4 regions of the Nonomuraea sp. NPDC048901 genome follow, and region 1 is predicted to be linked to each of the others. Evidence: riboswitches for the same ligand, from Rfam matches in the RefSeq annotation. Region 1 holds a riboswitch; each other region holds the start of a gene.
What was found. A riboswitch is a leader RNA that binds a small molecule or an ion and turns the genes downstream of it on or off. The one in region 1 is predicted to bind cobalamin.
Positions count from the first base shown of each region.

Region 2: linked by a shared signal. The riboswitch ahead of cobN (cobaltochelatase subunit CobN) and the one ahead of AB0C30_RS54990 (ABC transporter substrate-binding protein) in region 1 are both predicted to bind cobalamin.
Region 3: linked by a shared signal. The riboswitch ahead of AB0C30_RS31080 (ribonucleoside-diphosphate reductase subunit alpha) and the one ahead of AB0C30_RS54990 (ABC transporter substrate-binding protein) in region 1 are both predicted to bind cobalamin.
Region 4: linked by a shared signal. The riboswitch ahead of AB0C30_RS55600 (CbtB-domain containing protein) and the one ahead of AB0C30_RS54990 (ABC transporter substrate-binding protein) in region 1 are both predicted to bind cobalamin.

Region 1 is NZ_JBEZFW010000031.1:85,735-90,704, forward strand. Features, by position in the region: gene AB0C30_RS54975 (cytochrome P450) at 1-249, shown strand, start outside; gene AB0C30_RS54980 (SDR family oxidoreductase) at 246-1,061, shown strand; gene AB0C30_RS54985 (Gfo/Idh/MocA family oxidoreductase) at 1,232-2,095, shown strand; cobalamin riboswitch at 2,103-2,223, shown strand; gene AB0C30_RS54990 (ABC transporter substrate-binding protein) at 2,296-3,255, shown strand; gene AB0C30_RS54995 (iron ABC transporter permease) at 3,267-4,265, shown strand; gene AB0C30_RS55000 (ABC transporter ATP-binding protein) at 4,262-4,970, shown strand, end outside.
Region 2 is NZ_JBEZFW010000033.1:16,451-21,420, forward strand. Features, by position in the region: gene cobG (precorrin-3B synthase) at 1-1,000, opposite strand, end outside; cobalamin riboswitch at 1,029-1,217, shown strand; gene cobN (cobaltochelatase subunit CobN) at 1,252-4,839, shown strand; gene AB0C30_RS55575 (cobyrinate a,c-diamide synthase) at 4,794-4,970, opposite strand, start outside.
Region 3 is NZ_JBEZFW010000009.1:273,771-278,740, forward strand. Features, by position in the region: gene AB0C30_RS31070 (SAM-dependent methyltransferase) at 1-355, shown strand, start outside; gene AB0C30_RS31075 (tripartite tricarboxylate transporter substrate-binding protein) at 461-1,426, shown strand; cobalamin riboswitch at 1,431-1,625, shown strand; gene AB0C30_RS31080 (ribonucleoside-diphosphate reductase subunit alpha) at 1,752-4,001, shown strand; gene AB0C30_RS31085 (ribonucleotide-diphosphate reductase subunit beta) at 4,028-4,970, shown strand, end outside.
Region 4 is NZ_JBEZFW010000033.1:25,060-30,029, reverse strand. Features, by position in the region: gene AB0C30_RS55610 (hypothetical protein) at 144-1,166, shown strand; gene AB0C30_RS55605 (M28 family metallopeptidase) at 1,340-2,890, shown strand; cobalamin riboswitch at 2,868-2,997, shown strand; gene AB0C30_RS55600 (CbtB-domain containing protein) at 3,032-3,220, shown strand; gene AB0C30_RS55595 (CbtA family protein) at 3,229-3,969, shown strand; gene AB0C30_RS55590 (histidine phosphatase family protein) at 3,976-4,593, shown strand; gene AB0C30_RS55585 (VWA domain-containing protein) at 4,613-4,970, shown strand, end outside.

The sequences.
Region 1 (4,970 bases):
GCCCACGACGAGACCGTCTTCCCCGACCCGGACCGGTTCGTCATCGACCGGCCCAACGCCGACGCCCACATGGTGTTCGGCTACGGCATCCACTTCTGCGTGGGCGCCGCGCTCGGCCGACTGCAGCTTCGGACGGCGCTCGACGTGCTCGGCCGCCGCCTACCCTCGCTGAGGCTCGCCGACGAGCCCATCGTCTACCGCAAGTCCCTCGTGGGCCGGGGGCTGACGGCTCTGCGGGTGACGTGGTGAGTGCCGCGCCGGGTCGGTTCGATGGGCGGGTTGCCCTGGTGACGGGCGCGGGGTCGGGCATCGGCGCGGCGTGCGCGTCGCGCCTGGCCGCCGAGGGTGCCTGCGTGGGCGTCCTGGACGTGCACGCGGCGGGGGCCAAGTCGGTCGCCACCGCCATCCGCGCCAGGGGCGGCACGGCCACGGCGCTCGTCTGTGACGTGTCGGACGAGAAGCAGGTGGCCGAGGCGATCGGTGACCTGCTCGCCTCGTTCGGCCGCCTGGATATCGTCCACTCCAACGCGGCCGCGCTCGACCCCGGCACCTACGGCCGCGACCGCGACCTCGAGGACCTCGACGTCGCCGTATGGGACCGCACGATGGCGGTGAACCTGCGCGGCTGCCTGCTCATGGTCAAGCACGCGGCCCCCGTGATGGCCGACGGCGGCGCGTTCGTCGTCACCTCGTCGGTCTCGGGCCTGCTGGGCGACGTCGCGCACGTCGCGTACGGCACCTCGAAGGCGGCGCTGACCGGTTTCGTGCGCTATGTGGCCACCAAGTACGGCTCGCGCGGCATCCGCTGCAACGCCATCGCGCCCGCACTGGTCCTGACCGACGCGGCCGCGCAGGCCCTCGGCCGGGAGCGGCTGGCCGACAAGGCGGCCGAACGGCTGCTGCCCTGGGCCTGCACCCCGGACGACGTGGCCGACCTCGTCGCCTTCCTCGCCTCGGCTGAGTCCCGGTGCATCACGGGACAGACCATCGTCATCGACTCCGGCACGGTGGCCCACCGCCCTGAACACGCCCTGCGCCAATGGCGCGACGCGGCGGGGTGACCACCGGAATTCCCCGGAGCGGTCCGTCACACGACTGTCTCGATCCCTGTGACGGTTTGTCGTGGCAGGAGTCCCTCGGAGCGGACACCCCTGCGGGGGAGCGGAAGCCCGGATACCCGGAGAACATTCCTAGGAACCGCATTAGGGTTGTGGCGGATCAAGGGGGATGAATGGAGCCGGTGTCGGTCGGGTTGGTCGGGGCGGGGCCGTGGGCGGAGCGCGCGCATGCGCCCATGCTGGTCAACAGCCCGCATCTCCGGTTCGCCGGCGTGTGGGCTCGGCGTCCGGAGGCTGCCGCTCGGCTGGGGGCGCCGGTGTTCGAGCGGGTCGAGGAGTTGTTCGAGGCGTGCGAGGCCGTGGCGTTCTGCGTGCCGCCGGGCGTACAGGCCGAATTGGGGGTGCGCGCGGCGAAGGCCGGGAAGGCGTTGTTGCTGGAGAAGCCGCTCGCCGACTCGCTGGAGAACGCGCGGCGGCTCGCCGATGCCGTGCGTGAGGCCGGTGTGGCCTCCCAGATGGTGCTCAGCATGCGTTATATGAAGCAGGTCAGGGAGTTCCTGGCGCGCTGCGCGGAAATCGAGGCGTTCGGCGGTCACGCCGCGAACATCTCCGATGTCCTGCTGGGCGGCCACCTCTTCGGCACCCCGTGGCGGCTCGAGCGCGGGGCGCTCCTGGACGTCGGGCCGCACGTGGTCGACCTGCTCGACGCCGCGCTCGGCCGGGTGACCGGCGTGCGCGCGCACGGCAACCCGCTCGGCTGGACCGGACTGCTGCTCGATCACGAGGGCGGCGCGGCCAGCGAGGCGTCGCTGTGCATGGCCGCCGCCGGTGACCTGCCGCCGGCCAGCGTCGCGGTGTACGGCAGGACGGGCAGCGCGACGCTGCTGCCCAGTGATGACGACGATCCGTTCGAGACCATCGCCGAGGAGTTCGCGCGGACCGTACGCCAGGGCGGCGGCCACCCGCTGGACGCGGCCCACGGGCTCAGGTTGCAAGAGATCATCGCCGAGGCGGAAGCCCAATTGGGCACCCCTTGACTTAACGCGCATCTGGCGCATTGATAGCGTCTGTCCGACGCGCAGAGTTGCAGCGAAGTCCGGTGCGAGTCCGGCGCTGTCCCGCAACTGTCATAGCCAGGTCGCCTGCCTCCGCGCTGACGTCATCAACCCTCGTGGAAAAGGGTGATCCGTCGCTCTCAAGCGGGTCTCTCGGTTCCGACAGTGTGAAAGGACTTCTCGTGAGGCCCGTACGCACGGCCTTCGCGGGCGCGCTGCTGGGAACGCTCGTTCTGGCCGGATGTGGTCAGACCAGCACTACCACCACCCCGTCACCCGCGAGCCCCACCGGCACGACCGGCTCGACCAGCTCCGCCGCCTTCCCCGTGACGGTCGAGGCGGGCAACGGCAAGGTCAGCATCGCCAAAAAGCCGGAGCGGATCGTCTCGCTCTCCGCCAGCCATACCGAGACGCTCTTCGCCATCGGCGCGGGCCCCCAGGTCATCGCGGTGGACGACCAGTCCAACTACCCGGCCGGTGTCCCCAAGACCGACCTGTCCGGCTTCAAGCCGAACGTCGAGGCCATCGTCGCCCAGAAGCCCGACCTGGTGATCGTCTCCAACGACATCGACGGCATCGTCGCCAAGCTGGGCAAGGTGAACGTGCCGGTCCTCCTGGAGCCCGCCGCCACCAAGCTCGACGAGGCGTACGACGAGATCACCGACCTCGGCGCCGCCACCGGCAACACCGAAAAGGCCGGACAAGTCGTGACTGGCATGAAGACGTCCCTCGACAAGCTCTCGGCGAACGCCCCCAAGGACAAGAAGCTCACCTACTACCACGAACTCGACCAGACCCCCTACGCGGCGACGTCCAGCACGTTCATCGGGCAGATCTACGCCATGTTCGGCCTCACCAACATCGCCGACAAGGCGCCGGACCCGGCGGGCGGCTACCCCAAGCTGTCGGCGGAGTTCGTCGCCCAGGCAGACCCGGACCTGATCTTCCTGGCGGACGTGAAGTGCTGCCAGCAGAGCAAGGACACGCTGGCCAAGCGCCCCGGCTGGAAGGGACTGTCGGCCGTCAAGGGTGACCAGGTGATCCAGCTCGACGACGACATCGCCTCGCGCTGGGGCCCGCGGGTCGTCGACCTGGCACAGACCATCAGCGACGCCGTCGGCAAGGCGGCCACCCGCCAGTGAGGTCCAGACCGATGTGGACGGCGGGCGCGCTGGCCGTGCTCGCCGTCTCCATGGTCGCCGGGCTGCTCGGCGGGGCCGCCGACATCTCGCCGTGGCAGGTGGTGCTCCAGGCGCTCGACTGGCTGCCGTACGTACACGTGGACTCGGGGCTGGCCCCCGTGGAGCAGGGGCTGCTGTTCGAGCTGCGGCTGCCCAGAGTGCTGGTGGCGGCCGTGGTCGGCGGACTGCTGGCCATCGCGGGGGCCGGCTACCAGGGGGTGTTCCGCAACCCGCTGGCCGACCCCTACCTGCTGGGCGCCGCGGCCGGAGCCGGGCTGACCACCACCGTGGTCATCGTGCTCGTGCCGACCCCGGCCGTCGGCATCCCGGTGGCCGCCTTCGCGGGTGCGGTCGGCGGGGTGTTCCTCGCGTACGTGCTCGGCAACACCGCCGGGCGCTCGGGCGGCACCGCCACGCTGGTGCTCGCCGGGGTGGCCGTCACCTCGTTCCTGACCGCGATCCAGACGTTCATCCAGCAGTTCAAGGTCGAGCAGTTGCAGCGCATCTACTCCTGGATCCTGGGCGACGTGGGCGGCGGGTGGGACCAGTTCTGGCTGGTCCTGCCGTACGCCGCCGTCTCGGCCGTGCTGCTGCTCGCGCACGGGCGGATGCTGGACGTGCTCTCGGTGGGGGACGAGGAGGCCACCAGCCTCGGCGTCCGCGCCGGGCGGGTACGGCTGGCGGTACTGCTCGCCGCCTCCCTGGCCACCGCGGCGGCCGTGGCGGTGAGCGGGCTCATCGGGTTCGTCGGCATCGTCATCCCGCACGTGGTCAGACGGCTGGCGGGCGGCTCCTACCGGATCGTGCTGCCACTGTCGCTGATCGGCGGCGCCGCCTTCCTCGTGCTCGCCGACCTGGTCGCGCGCACCGTCATCGCCCCCGCCGAACTGCCCATCGGGGTGGTCACCATGTTCGTCGGCGCGCCGTTCTTCGTGGCGGTCCTGCGCATGACCCGGCAGACCGCCACATGACCGCCGACACGGCCCGGCCGGCCCGGATGATCGAGACGAGCGGCCTGTCCGTACGGCTCGGTGAGCGCGAGGTGCTCAGCGACGTCGACCTCTCCGTACGGCGCGGCGAATGGCTGGCGATCATCGGCCCGAACGGCGCCGGAAAGTCCACCCTGCTCAAGGCCGTCATGGGCGTCGTCGCCCACCGGGGCGACGTCACCGTCGGCGGCCGGGCCGCGAACACGCTCAGGCCCAGGGACCGGGCCAGGCTGGTCGCCTACGCCCCCCAGACGCCCTCGCTGCCACCCGACATCACTGTGTACGACTACGCCCTGCTCGGCCGCACCCCGTACATCCCCTACCTCGGCAGCGAGAGCCGCCACGACAAGGAGGTCACCAGGTCCGTGCTCGAACGCCTCGACCTCACCGAGTTCGCCGCGCGCCGGCTGGGGGAGCTGTCCGGTGGCGAACGGCAGCGGGTGGTCCTGGCCAGGGCACTGGCCCAGGAGGCGCCCGCGCTCCTGCTCGACGAGCCAACGACCGCGCTCGACCTCGGGCACCAGCAGCAGGTGTTGGAACTGGTCGACCGGCTCAGGCTCGCCGACGAGCTGACCGTGGTGACGACGCTGCACGACCTGACCCTCGCCGGCCAGTACGCCGACCGGCTCCTCCTGCTCGCCGGCGGCCGGGCCATCGCTGCCGGGCGGCCGGGACAGGTGCTCACGG
Region 2 (4,970 bases), on a different contig from region 1:
ACAGCTGCCGCACCGCCGTCTCGGCCGCGGCGGGGGACAGGTCCAGCAGGACGACCGTCCGCCACGGCGTCAGCCGTACAGGAACCGCCCCGCCGTCGTCGGCGGTGTCGGCGACAGCGCGTACCTGAGCGGCGGACAGCCGCCCGAGCGGCACCACGGCCTCCAGCGCCACGCGGCCGTCCCGCTGATCGACAGGTCCGGGACGATGGGCCGAGCGGGGAGAGGATGCGTCCAGAGCGGTCGTCGCACGCTCGCCCGCAACGCCGAGGTGGGCGGCGATTCGGGCGGGACCGTCCGCCAACTCCGCGATCCGCCACGCGCCCCGGTCACGATCGGAAAGCCCGCGCTCCCGTTCGTCGAGGAACGCCTCGGCGGCGGCGATCATCTGCCCGACCGCCGCGTCACGAGGCACGACAAGCCCGGTGTCCACGCCCGCCAGCAGCAGTGACACCCAGGCGTCACCGCCCGCCACCGCGCTGTCGGGCAGTGCCGCCCAGGCGTCCCCATCCACTGCCGCAGGCACGAGAGTGACATCGGCGGCCAGCTGCCGCATGTCACCTGTGCCGTCGTCCAGCGCGAACAGGAAGCGCCCCGGCAGCCCGGCCAGCCGGGTCCGCGCGCACAGCGCCAGGTCCAGGGCCTCGACCAGGGGTTGCGTGTCCACCAAACCCGCAGGACCGCGGCCGCCGAGCGGCGAGGCGACGATGTTGCGTACCCGTTCGTGCGCGGCCGAGGGCAGCAGCCCGGCGGCGGCGATCCGTTCGGCGAAGACGGCCGGCGCGCGCAGGCCCCGCACCTGTACGTTCGCCCGCGACGTGAGCTCGACCACCCCGGAGCCCAGCTCCGCCGCGCAGGCCGCCAGCTCGCGGAGCTGGACGCCGGAGACCGCGCCGCCGGGCAGGCGGACCCGGGCCAGCGGGCCGTCGGCGGCCTCGTGCACCTGGAGCGCTCCCGGACAGGCGTCGGGCCGGACCCGTCCGGAAAAGTCGGCTATGGACACGATGAGGATGGTAACGCCACTTCTGGTGGAGGTTGCTCCTGCCGTAGGCTCCTGGGTAGGCGATGGCAAAGGGAGGAAGCCGGTGCGAATCCGGCGCGGTCCCGCCACTGTGACCGGGGAGCGAACCCCACCGCAGGCCACTGCCCGGCAACGGGTGGGAAGGCCGGGGTGAGCGCTGATCCGGGAGCCAGGAGACTCCTGCCGTCGCGACACCCACGACCGGGGCGAGGACCCCGAGGGAGGATCGTGCCGTGCCTGGCGACAGCCATACCGTCCTGCTGCTCTCCACCTCCGACACCGACCTGCTGAGCGCGCGTGCCTGTGGCGCCGCCTACCGTCTGGGCAACCCCGCCCGGCTCGACCCCGACGATCTGCCCGGCCTGCTGGAGGGGGCCGACCTGGTCGTCGTACGGCTGCTCGGCGGTCGCCGAGCCTGGCAGGAGGGGCTCGACGCGCTGCTGGCCGGGCCCCGTCCGGTCGTGGTGCTGGGCGGCGAGCAGGCGCCGGACGCCGAGCTGATGGAGCTGTCCACGGTGAGCGGCGGCGTCTGCGCCGACGCGCACGCGTACCTGGCGCACGGCGGGCCCGCCAACCTGACCGAGCTGCACGCCTTCCTGTCCGACACCGTCCTGCTGACCGGGCGCGGGTTCGCGCCGCCGGCGCCCACGCCGTCCTGGGGGCGGCTGGAGCGCGAGGCACGGTCACACCAGGGGCCCGTGATCGGGGTGCTCTACTACCGGGCGCACCACATGGCGGGCAACACGGCCTTCGTCGAGACGCTCTGCGCCGCCGTCGAGGAGGCGGGCGGGCAGGCGCTGCCGGTGTTCTGCTCCTCGTTGCGCACCGCCGAACCCGAGCTGCTGGAGACCCTGCGGGCCGCCGACGCGCTGGTGGTGACCGTGCTGGCGGCGGGCGGCTCGCGTCCCGCGACGGCGGGTGCGGGCGGGGACGACGAGGCGTGGGACGTGGGCGCGCTGGCCGCGCTCGACGTGCCGATCCTGCAAGGTCTGTGCCTGACCACGTCCAGGAAGGCGTGGGAGGACAACGACGACGGCCTGTCGCCGCTGGACGCCGCCTCGCAGGTGGCCATCCCCGAGTTCGACGGGCGGATCATCACGGTGCCGTTCTCCTTCAAGGAGATCGATCCGGACGGGCTGACCGTCTATGTCGCCGACCCGGAGCGGGCCGCGCGGGTGGCGGGCATCGCCGTACGCCACGGGCTGCTGCGCCACACCCCGCCCGGCGGGCGGCGGCTGGTGGTGATGCTGTCGGCGTACCCGACCAAGCACTCGCGCGTGGGCAACGCCGTCGGCCTGGACACCCCCGCCAGCACCGTACGGCTGCTGGCCCGGCTCGCCGAAGCGGGCTACGACCTGGGCGAGGGCTTCCCCGGCGTGGTCGAGCAGGACGGCGACGCGCTCATCCACGCGCTCATCGCCGCGGGCGGCCAGGATCAGGACTGGCTGACCGAGGAGCACCTGGCGGGCAACCCGGTACGCATCTCCGCCGCCTCCTACGAACGCTGGTACCGCACACTCCCCGCCGGCCTGCGCACCGGGATCGAGCGGCACTGGGGACCCCCGCCCGGCGAGCTGTTCGTCCATGACGGCGACATCGTCCTGGCGGCGCTGCGCGCCGGGAACGTGGTGGTCATGGTCCAGCCGCCACGCGGCTTCGGCGACAACCCGATCGCCATCTACCACGACCCCGACCTGCCGCCCAGCCACCACTACCTGGCCGCCTACCGCTGGCTGTCGGCCGAGTTCGGCGCGCACGCGATGGTGCACGTGGGAAAGCACGGCAACCTGGAATGGCTGCCGGGCAAGTCGGCCGGCATGTCCGCCTCGTGCGGCACCGACGCGGCCATCGGCGACCTGCCGCTGATCTACCCGTTCCTGGTCAACGATCCGGGCGAGGGCACCCAGGCCAAGCGGCGGGCGCACGCGGTGCTGGTGGACCACATGGTGCCGCCGATGGCGCGGGCGGAGACGTACGGCGACATCGCCCGGCTGGAACAGCTCCTGGACGAGCACGCCACCATCGCCGCCATGGACCCGGCCAAGCTCCCGGCGATCCGCGCCCAGATCTGGACACTGATCCAGGCCGCCCGGCTCGACCACGACCTCGGGCTGGCCGATCGGCCGCACGACACCGAGTTCGACGACTTCATCCTGCACGTGGACGGCTGGCTCTGCGAGGTGAAGGACGCGCAGATCCGCGACGGCCTGCACGTGCTCGGCCAGGCGCCGGCCGGGCAGGTCAGGGTGGACCTGGTGCTGGCCATGCTGCGCGCCAGGCAGATGTGGTCGGGCCGCGAGACCCTGCCCGGCTTACGTGAGGCGCTCGGCCTGGCCGAGGACGGCACGGCGGGGCTGGCCGAGGCGGACCGGGCCGAGGCGACCGCTCGTGCCCTGGTCGAGGCGATGGAGGAGCGAGGCTGGGCACCGGAGGCGGCCGAGGAGGTCGCTCGCACGCTGCCCGCCGATCGGCGCGAGCTCGTCACGCGGGTGCTCGCGTTCGCCGCCACGGAGGTGGTCCCGCGCCTGGCCCGGACGACCGACGAGCTCGACCACGTCCTGCACGCCCTCGACGGCGGCTACGTGCCCGCCGGGCCGAGCGGATCGCCGCTGCGCGGCCTGATCAACGTGCTGCCGACCGGCCGTAACTTCTACTCCGTCGATCCCCGGGCGGTGCCCAGCCGCCTGGCCTGGGAGACCGGCCAGGCGATGGCCGAATCACTGCTGGAGCGCTACCGCGCCGACACCGGCGACTGGCCCCGCTCGGTGGGACTGTCCGTCTGGGGCACCAGCGCCATGCGTACGGCCGGCGACGACGTGGCCGAGGTGCTGGCCCTGCTCGGCATCCGCCCCGTATGGGATGAGGCGTCCCGACGGGTCACGAACCTGGAGCCGATCCCGCCGGCCGAGCTGGGCCGGCCGCGCGTCGACGTGACCGTCCGCATCAGCGGCTTCTTCCGCGACGCGTTCCCGCACGTGGTGGCCATGCTGGACGACGCCGTACGGCTGGCCGCCGGGCTGGACGAGCCGCCCGAGCACAACTACGTACGCGCCCACGTGACCGCGACCGGCGGCGAGGAACGCCACGCCACGATGCGCATCTTCGGCTCCGCGCCGGGCGCCTACGGGGCCGGCCTGCTGCCGCTGATCGACAGCCGCAACTGGCGCGACGACGCCGACCTGGCCGAGGTGTACGCGGTCTGGGGCGGCTACGCCTACGGCCGCGACCTCGACGGCGTGGCCGCGCGCCCGCAGATGGAGGACGCCTACCGCAGGATCGCCGTGGCCGCCAAGAACGTCGACACGCGCGAGCACGACATCGCCGACTCCGACGACTACTTCCAGTACCACGGCGGCATGATCGCCACCGTCCGCGCGCTCACCGGCCGGGCCCCGGCCGCGTACGTGGGCGACAGCACCCGCCCCGACGCCGTACGCACCCGCACCCTGTCGGAGGAGACCTCACGGATCTTCCGCGCCAGGGTGGTCAACCCGCGCTGGCTGGCGGCGATGCGGCGGCACGGCTACAAGGGCGCCTTCGAGCTGGCCGCGACCGTGGACTACCTGTTCGGCTACGACGCCACGACGGGCGTGGTGGCGGACTGGATGTACGACAAGCTCGCCGAGACGTACGTGCTGGACCGGGAGAACCAGGAGTTCATGGCCCGGTCCAACCCGTGGGCGTTGCACGGGATCGCCGAACGGCTCCTGGAGGCCGCCGAACGTCGCATGTGGGAGCACCCGGACCCGGAGATTCTGCGCGGTCTGCAGGAGGTCTATCTCAAGACCGAAGGGGACCTGGAGGACGACACGAGCCGGTGAGCGAGGGCCGGCGATCCGGCCCAGTGAAGGTGCAGGTAGGACGCGGTGACCAGCGGGTCGCCGTGTCCGTCCGTGCCGCCACCCCGGTTCCGGAACAGCGGCTCGCCCCCGTGCTCGACGGTGGTCCGGTG
Region 3 (4,970 bases), on a different contig from region 1:
GCCGGTGGGCGTGCTGCTGGTCTCGATCCTGCACTTCATCCCGGACGCCCGTGACCCGGGCAAGATGGTGACCAGGCTGCGCGAGGCGGTGGCGCCCGGCAGCTACCTGGTGCTCACCCACGCGACCTCGCGGGGACGGTTCGAGGAGGGCGCCACGCCGCTCCACCGGCCCACCTCGGCCGGGGCGGGTACCGACCGGACACCGAGGGAGATTCGGGCGTTCTTCGGGGACTTCGAGCTGGTCGAGCCGGGCCTGGTGCACGCCCCCGACTGGCGTCCCGACCGGCCCAGGCTGGTCAGCGAGCCCTCGCTGCCGTCGTACCTGCTCGTCGGTGTGGGCGAGAAAACATCATAGTTCTTCCCGACTTTTCGTGATCCCTGATAATGACAACCCTGATGTGTAACAGTGCGTTAAGTGTCAGTGACCTGGGGTAGTTATGGGGTGCGAGGGGAGGACGCCATGCGCCGACGGGGGTTCTTCGCGCTCGGCCTGGCGGTGGCGGCCTGCGCGACAGGATGTGGCACGGAGGGGAGCCTCGGCGGACGCGCCGTCAACGCGGCCGGCCTCTCGGGCCGGTTCGCGATCGTCCCCGGCGCCGGACGCTGGGCCCGCGTCGCCAAGACGCTCGTCAAAACCGCCCGCGACGCCGGTTTCCCCGTCTCCGGCACGCCGCCCGTCACCCGGATCACCGTCACCGGGCTGCCCGCGCTGGCCGCGACCGAACTCAACAACGGGCTGTCGCTGCTCGACACCGCCACGCCGCTGGCCCGGCTCACCGGCCAGATCGAGGTGGTGGTGGTGCCCGCACACTCCAAGTTCGCCACCTTCGACCAGTTCGGCGCACAACTGGTCGCCCACCCCGACCGCACGCCCCTGACGGGCGGACCGCAGGGCGAGCCCGACCACCTGCTGTTCGGGCTGATCGCCAAGGGCCTCGGCGCCGACACCCGGCAGGTCGACTACACCGGTTTTCCCGGCAGCGAGGAGGCCGCGGCCGCGCTCCTCGGCGGCAAGGCCGCCGCGGCGACCGGCACGCTCGCGGACTGGCGCCGCGCCATCGGCAAGGGCCTGGTCAGGGTGCTCGCCGTCTCCAGCGCGCGCCGGGTGGACGGCATCGAGGCGCCGAGCCTGCTGGAGTGCGGGGTGCGGGTGGACTTCGCCGACTGGTGCGCGGCCGTGGGGCCCGAAGGCATGACCGATGACGGCAAGGCCGTCGCCATCCGGCTCTGCGACGAGGTCACGGGGTCCGACTCGTGGCGGGCGGCCTGCCGGGCGGAGGGATGGACCTCGATCCCGCTCAGCGGCGACGACTTCGAACAGTGGCTGGCCTCGGAGATCGGCAGGACCAGGGCCGTGCTCCGCGATCTGGGCATGCTCGACACCGCTGACACAACATGCTGGGGTAGTTGCGCCAAGGGCCACTAGATGTAGGATTCTGCTCGTCGCTGGTTCGCCCCTCGGGGCGGAGCAAAAGGGAACCCGGTGCGATTCCGGGGCTGCCCCGCAGCGGTGAGCGGGAACGACCGCCGTCACGAGCACTGGAGATCTCCGGGAAGCGACGGCCAGTAGGAATGATCGACCATGCCCGCGAGCCCGAAGACCTGCCGGCGACGTTGGGGGAGCCAGCCGGCTCCGCCCATCGAAGTGTCCATGGCCTCGAGGGAGGGCCGGGGGCGTCGGCGGCCGTGGAGTCCAGGGCCGCCGTGCTCTCACGCGCCCTCACGGGGATGAGCTCGCGAGGAGAGAGCACGTGACGCAGATCATTGAGGCCGATCACCAGCCGGCCACGGCCGATCACCAGCCGGCCACGGCCGATCACCAGCCGGCCACCGTCGATCGGCAGCCGACCACCGTCGACCGGCGGCTGGCGATCGAGGAGGCCGCCGCACGAGTGATCACCGATCCCGCCAACTCCCGGATCGCCGCCCGGCTCCTGGCCGAGGAGATCGCCGACGAGGCGGCCGGGCACGGCGTGCGGACCTTCTCCGAGTCCATCGCCGCCAGCCACGCCGCCGGGCTGATCCAGGACTCGCTCGCCGCCTTCGTCGGCGCGCACGCCGCCGAGCTCGACGCGCTCGTCTCCGGCGAGGCGGACGACCGCTTCGAGTATTTCGGGTTGCGTACGGTCTACGACCGCTACCTGCTGCGGCACCCGGAGTCGCGGACCGTGCTCGAACGGCCGCAGCACTTCCTGCTCCGCGTGGCCTGCGGGCTGTCGGAGACGGTCGCCGAGGCCGCCGAGCTGTACGGCCTCATGTCCACGCTGTCGTACCTGCCGAGCTCGCCGACGCTGTTCAACTCCGGTTCGCGCCGGCCGCAGCTGTCGTCGTGCTTCCTGCTCGACTCGCCGCGCGACGAGCTGGAGTCGATCTACGACCGCTACGGGCAGGTGGCCAGGCTGTCGAAGTACGCCGGGGGCATCGGCATCGCGTGGACCCGGGTGCGCTCGCGCGGATCCCTCATCAAGGGCACCAACGGGCACTCCAACGGCATCGTGCCCTGGCTGCGCACGCTCGACTCCTCCGTCGCCGCCGTCAACCAGGGCGGGCGCCGCAAGGGCGCGGCCTGTGTCTACCTGGAGACCTGGCACGCCGACGTCGAGGAGTTCCTGGAGCTGCGCGACAACACGGGCGAGGACGCCCGGCGTACGCACAACCTCAACCTGGCCAACTGGGTGCCGGACGAGTTCATGCGGCGGGTGGAGGCCGACGAGGTCTGGTCGCTGTTCGACCCCAAGCAGGTCCCCGACCTCACCGACCTGTACGGCGAGGCGTTCACCCGCGCCTACCGCGCCTACGAGGCCGACGGCCGCTACACCCGGCAGCTGCCCGCCCGGACCCTCTACGGCCGGATGATGCGCACCCTCGCCCAGACCGGCAACGGCTGGATGACGTTCAAGGACGCCGCCAACCGCACCTCCAACCAGACGGCCCGGCCCGAGAACGTCATCCACCTGTCCAACCTGTGCACCGAGATCCTCGAGGTCACCAGCGACGGCGAGACGGCGGTGTGCAACCTCGGCTCGATCAACCTCGCCGCCCACCTGACCGGCGAGGGCGTCGACTGGGCCCGGCTGCGCGCGACCGTCCGTACGGCGGTGCGCTTCCTGGACCGGACCATCGACCTGGGCTTCTACCCGACCGCCGAGGCCGAGGCGGCCAACAAGCGCTGGCGGCCGATCGGGCTCGGCGTGATGGGCCTGGCCGACGTCTTCTTCACGCTCCGGCTGCCGTTCGACTCGCCCGAGGCGCTGGGGCTGTCGACCCGCGTCGCCGAGGAGATCGCCCTGGCCGCCTACGACACCTCCGCCGATCTGGCCGTCGAGCGCGGCCGGCATCCGTCGTACGAGGAGACCAGGGCGGCGGGCGGCGTCTTGCACCCCGACCACTACGGCGCCGCCGCGTCGCCGCGCTGGGACGAGGTGCGCGCGAAGATCGCCGCGACCGGGCTGCGTAACTCGCTGATGGTCGCCATCGCCCCGACCGCGACCATCGCCTCCATCGCCGGGTGCTACGAGTGCATCGAGCCGCAGGTGTCCAACGTGTTCAAGCGCGAGACGCTGTCGGGGGAGTTCCTCCAGGTCAACCGCTACCTGGTGGCCGACCTCCAGGCTCGCGGGCTGTGGACGCAGCGGATGCGCGACGACCTCAAGCGGGCGGACGGCTCGGTCCAGGACATCGCGGGCATCCCCGATGACCTCAAGACCTTGTACCGGACGGCCTGGGAGCTGCCGCAGAAGGCGCTCATCGACCTGGCCGCGGCCCGTCAGCCGTACATCGACCAGTCGCAGTCGCTCAACCTGTTCATGGCCAGCCCGACGATCGGCAAGCTGTCGTCGATGTACGCCTATGCCTGGAAGCAGGGCCTGAAGACCACCTACTACCTGCGCTCACGCCCGGCCACCCGGATCGCCCAGACGACGATCGCGCAGACGACGATCGCGCTCGACGCCGTCGCCTGCTCCTTGGAGAACCCGGAAACCTGCGAAGCCTGCCAGTAGTAGACCCCCTCGAACGGAGACCCCCAATGCTGCTCGACCCCGGCATGGACCTGACCCTGCGCCCCATGCGTTACCCGGACTTCTACGAGCGCTATCGCGCCGCGATCCGCAACACCTGGACCGTCGAAGAGGTGGAGCTGCACTCCGACCTCGCCGACCTGGCCAGGATGACGCCGCAGGAGCGCCACCTGATCAACCGGCTGGTCGCCTTCTTCGCCACCGGCGACTCCATCGTGGCCAACAACCTCGTGCTCAACCTCTATCAGCACGTCAACGCCCCCGAAGCGCGCCTGTACCTCAGCAGGCAGCTGTTCGAGGAGGCCGTACACGTGCAGTTCTACCTGACGCTGCTCGACACGTACCTGCCTGACCTGGAGGAACGGGTCAAGGCGTTCGCCGCCGTCGAGCACATTCCGTCCATCAGGGACAAGGCGGAGTTCTGCTTCCGGTGGATCGACTCGATCAACGGCCTGCGGCGGCTGGAGAGCGCGGACGAGCGGCGGCAGTTCCTGCTCAACCTGATCTGCTTCGCCGCCTGCATCGAAGGGCTCTTCTTCTACGGAGCGTTCGCCTACGTATACTGGTTCCGGTCTCGGGGCCTGCTCGGCGGGCTGGCCACCGGCACCAACTGGGTGTTCCGTGACGAGTCCATGCACATGGAGTTCGCCTTCAGCGTCGTCGACACCGTGCGGGCCGAGGAGCCCGAGCTGTTCGATGACAAGCTGGGGGAGCAGGTCACCCGCATGATCGAGGAGGCCGTCGCCGCCGAGTTGGCCTTCGCCCGCGATCTGTGCGGCGACGGCATGCCCGGCATGAGCGTCGAGCAGATGCGCGACTACCTTCAATATGTCGCCGACCAGCGGCTGGCTCGGCTCGGGCTGCCGCAGAGATACGGCACGGCCAATCCGTTCGGGTTCATGGAGCTGCAGGACGTCCAGGAGCTGGCCAACTTCTTCGAACGGCGTGTCT
Region 4 (4,970 bases), on a different contig from region 1:
CAACCTCTGGTAGGGACCGTTGGCGGCTGGGTGCCACGGTTACCCGCCACCGGATCGGCGGCGAGGCGGTGGGCCCCACCACCGCGACCTCCCCCGGGGAGGTTCCCCTCGACTATACCGATCGGCCGAAACAGGACCCGGTAGTGGCCTCTCCTGCCGGCGCCTCCGCAAGACGTCAGGCCGCGGTGATGGTGGAGTTCCTCAAGGCCGCCCACGACATGCGGCAGAAGCCGCTGGTGATCGCGCACCACGCGGCGCGGTCGGCGACCGGGCTCGGCGTGTGGGGGCAGGACACTCCGCTCGAGTTCCGCAACGGCAACAACACCGCCCCCGACGTGTACGTGGGCTTCGAGGGCGCCCCCGGGCACCAGGCCGGCCCGCTGAACGGCGGCGCCCGCGGCGGGTACGGCAACCACCCCACCTACGGCGGCTTCGACCAGATGACCGCGCGGGTCGGCGGCCTGTGGGACTCGCTGCTGGGCGAGGGGCGGCACTGGTGGATCACGGCCACCTCCGACTCGCACGTGCACTGGACCCGCGGCGGTTCGGACTTCTGGCCGGGCGAGTACAGCAAGACGTACGTGATGGCCCGCCAGGACTACGGCGACATCATGGACGCCCTGCGCAACGGCCGCATCTTCGTCACCACCGGGGACCTGATCACCGCTCTCGACGTCACCGCCGGCAACCAGGGCCGCCAGGCCACCGTGGGCGAGACGCTGGTGGTCAACCGGCGCAACCGCACCGACGTCGAGGTCGAGATCCGGTTCCGGCCGCTGGAGGGCAAGAACGGCAACGGCGACCGCCCGGAGGTGCGGCGCGTCGACCTCATCACCGGGCAGGTGAGCGGCGTGAGCGCCAACCTGGACGCCGACACCAACCCCACCACCAAGGTCGTGGCGCGCTTCGGCCCGGGCGACTGGCGTCGGCAGGGCCGGGACTACGTCATCCGGCACACGCTGAGCGACGTGCAGACCGACAGCTACCTGCGGGTACGCGGCACCAGCACCGACGAGATGGAGCCGGCGGCCGACGGCAAGGAGAGCCCGTGGCAGGACCTGTGGTTCTACTCCAACCCGTCTTCGTCCGCGTCCGCTAGCCCGCCGGCCTTGGGCGGTCCCGTTCAGCCGCGTCCGCTGACCCGCTCATCCCGGCCGGCCCGCTGACCTGGGGCGGTCCCATGTACCACGCGGGGCCGCCCTCTCTCCGCACCAAGCGCGGCGCCGGGGGTCTTTCAACTGGGGGTCTTTTCAACGGTTACGGGGCCGGGTTACGTTCGCGTTCGGCGAGACTCGGGGATCGTCTGCCTTCCCGTTCCTGTCCCACAGGGGGAATCCGAATGCGCAGAGTCATCACCATCCTGGTCACCGCGCTCTCCGTGACCATCGCCATGGCCGTGCCCGCCAACGCCGGCGGCCTGGACGACGTCTTCGCCAAGCTGCTGGTCAAGCAGGTCAAGGGGACGAACGTCGCCAAGCACCTGCGAGCCCTGCAGGACATCGCCACCGCCCACGGCGGCATCCGCGCGACCGGCACCAGCGGCTACGACGCCTCCCGCGACTACGTGGCGAACAAACTGCGCAAGGCCGGATACAAGGTCACGCGGCAGCCGATCAACTTCGTCGAGAGCTGGGCCGAGAACACCCCGCCGACGCTGGCGCTCACCGCGCCGAGCGCGAAAACGTACCTACCGAACGAGGACTTCTTCACCTTCCAGCCCTCCCCGTCGGGCGAGGTGACCGCGCCGGTCCAGGGCGTGGACCTCACGCTGCCACCCACCCCCACGCCGACCTCGACCAGTGGCTGCGAAGCGGCGGACTTCGCCGGGTTCGTGGCCGGACGTATCGCGCTCGTCCAGCGCGGCACCTGCCCGTTCGTCACGAAGGTGCAGAACGCGGCCGCGGCGGGTGCGACCGGGCTCATCATCTTCAACGAAGGCCAGCCGGGTCGTACTGACGCGTTCCCGCTGGACATCGGCGAGTGGCGGGGCGGGATCCCCATGGTGTTCGCCGACTTCGCCGTGGGCAACGAACTCGCGAGCACGCCGGGCGCGACCGTACACCTCAAGGTCGACGCCAACCTCGTACTCGGCAGCACGGACAACGTGATCGCCGAGACCCGCTTCGGCGACCCGCGCAATGTCGTCATGGTGGGCGCGCACCTCGACAGCGTGACGGCGGGGCCCGGCATCAACGACAACGGCTCGGGCAGCGCGGCGATCCTGGAGGTCGCCGAGGAGATGACGCTCTACCCGGTCAGGAACAAGGTCCGCTTCGCCTTCTGGGCGGCCGAGGAGATCGGGCTGCTCGGTTCCGATCAGTACGTCGGGTCGTTGTCGCAGGCGCAGCGGGACCGCATCCGGGTGTACTTGAACTTCGACATGGTGGCCACGCCGAACTACGCCTACAAGCTGTACGACGGCGACAATTCCGACAACGTCGGCTCCCCCGCCGGTCCGCCCGGTTCGGCCGAGATCGAGCAGCAACTGGCGGCGTTCTACGGCTCCCGCGGCCTGCCCACGGTGGGCACGGACTTCGACGGGCGCTCGGACTACGGGCCGTTCATCGCGGTCGGGATCCCGGCCGGCGGCATCTTCACCGGCGCCGAGGGGATCAAGACGGCCGCTGAGGCGGCGCTGTTCGGCGGGACGGCCGGGGTCGCCTACGACGCCTGCTACCACCAGGCGTGCGACACCATCGCCAACATCAACGCCACGGCGCTGGACGTGGACACGGACGCCATCGCCGACTCCGTTGCCCGATACGCCTTCAACCTCCGCTCCATCCCGCCGCGAGTGGCACCCGCGACCAGCCGTGCGCGCTTCACCCCGCCAACGTCAGCCTTCCTCGATGTGTTGACGCGAACGGGAGGAAAGGATACGTTCCGGTAGATTTCACGGTTGTCCAAGGGAAATCCGGTGAGATGCCGGTGCGGACGCGCCACTGTATCCGGGACGTAGATCCCGGGAGCCAGGTCGCTTGGGCCTCCGTGACCTCATTTGTTGGGACGCGTCATCCCTGAGGAGGCACTGATGAGTGGCCTGTCCGCTCCTACCGTCATTCCGTTCCCCCGTCTGCGGCTGTGGTTGCTGGCCGTACCGGTACTGCTGCTGGTCGCCTACCTGGTGCTGATGGACAACGGCGCCATCTCGCAGACGGGTGCGTACCTGCACGAACTCATGCACGACGGGCGTCACCTGCTCGGCGTGCCCTGCCACTAGACCTCGGCATGGTACGCACCCTGCTGGTCAGGGGCCTGCTTCTGGGCCTGCTGGCCGGATTGATCGCGGGCGGCTTCGCCTTCGCCTTCGGGGAACCGCAGGTGGACAGTGCCATCGCACTGGAACAGGCGCACGCCGCGCAGGAACCTGGCCATGACCACGGCGAGGAGGAACTGGTCAGCAGGCCAGGCCAGAAGGCCGGGCTCTTCCTCGCCACCGGCCTGTACGGGCTGGCCGTGGGAGGGGTCTTCGCCCTGGTGTACGCGGGTCTGCGGGGCCGGGTCGGTCCCCGGTCGGAGGGCGGGCTGGCGCTCGCCGCCGCCGGGTCGGCGTTCGGGGCGGTGATCCTCGTACCGTTCGTGAAATATCCGGCCAATCCGCCGGCTGTCGGAGACCCGGAAACGATCAACAGCCGGACCGCCCTCTATGTCGTGATGATCCTTGTCGGCCTGGCCGCGATCGCGATCGCGGTGGCGACCGCGCGCCGGGTGACCGCCGGGCCATGGGCGCGGTGGGTCACGGCAGGGGTCGCGTACCTGGTCCCGGTGGTCGCCGCGTGGCTGCTGCTGCCGACCGTGGACGAGGTGCCCGAGGGCTTTCCTGCCACGTTGCTGTGGCAGTTCAGGCTCGTGTCGCTGGGGACGCAGCTCGTCTTCTGGACGGCCTTCGGTGTGCTGTTCGGGTGGGTGAGCGACAGGGCGGCGCGGCGGGCGGCGGCCGTACCCGCGACTGCCGTCTCGCCGGGCTGAGCCGGCGTGCTGTTCGTCCGGCACGCCAGCACGCCGGGGATGCGGACCGCCTGCTTTCCCCTGGCCGATGAGGACGCCGACACGGCGAGCCTGGCCAGAGCACACGGCTTGGCTTCGGTGGTGGCCGACTCGATGGCGGTCGGCTCGGCGCTGACCGGCTCGGTGGCGGGCGGCTCGGTGGCGGGCGGCTCGGTGGCGTGGGTCGCTCCCAGTGTCGCGGCGCGGCAGACCGCCGCCGCGCTCGGCCGGGAAGCGTGCGTGGTCGCCGCGCTCGCCGAGGCGGATCACGGCCGGTGGCGCGGCCTGCCGTACGGGCGGGTCGCGCGGGAGGAGCCGGACGCGCTGGCGAGCTGGCTGGCGGATCCGGACGCGGCGCCGCACGGCGGGGAGAGCCTGGCCGTGCTGGCGGCGCGGGTGGCCGGCTGGCTCGACTCGGTACGCGCGGAGCCCGAGGCGGTCGCCGTCTGCGACGCGGGCGCCATCCGGGCGGCCCTCGGCCATGCGCTGGGGCTGGACCCCCTGCGCGCCGCCCGTTTCGATCTCGCGCCGCTGTCCGTCACCGAACTGACCGTCACGCGAGGCGGCTGGCGGGTCGCCCACGTCAACCGGAAGATCCTGTCTTGAACGTACGGAAGGTCCTGTCTTGATCGTCTCGTATCCGTTCAGCGCCGTCGTCGGGCTCGACGACCTGAAGCTGGCGCTGGTGCTCAACGCCGTCTCGCCCCGGGTGGGCGGTGTGCTGGTACGAGGTGAGAAGGGCACCGCCAAGTCCACCATCGTGCGCGCGCTGGCCGCCCAGCTTCCCCCGGTGAACGTGGTGCCCGGCTGCCGGTTCGCCTGCGATCCGGCCACGTCCGACGCCGAGTGCCCGGACGGCCCGCACGAGCCGGACGCCCAAGGGCTTCGCCGTCCGGCCGCGTTGGTGGAGCTGCCGGTCGGCGCGTCGGAGGACCGTCTGGCCGGCTCGCTCGACGTCGAGCGGGCGCTGACGGAGGGGGTGA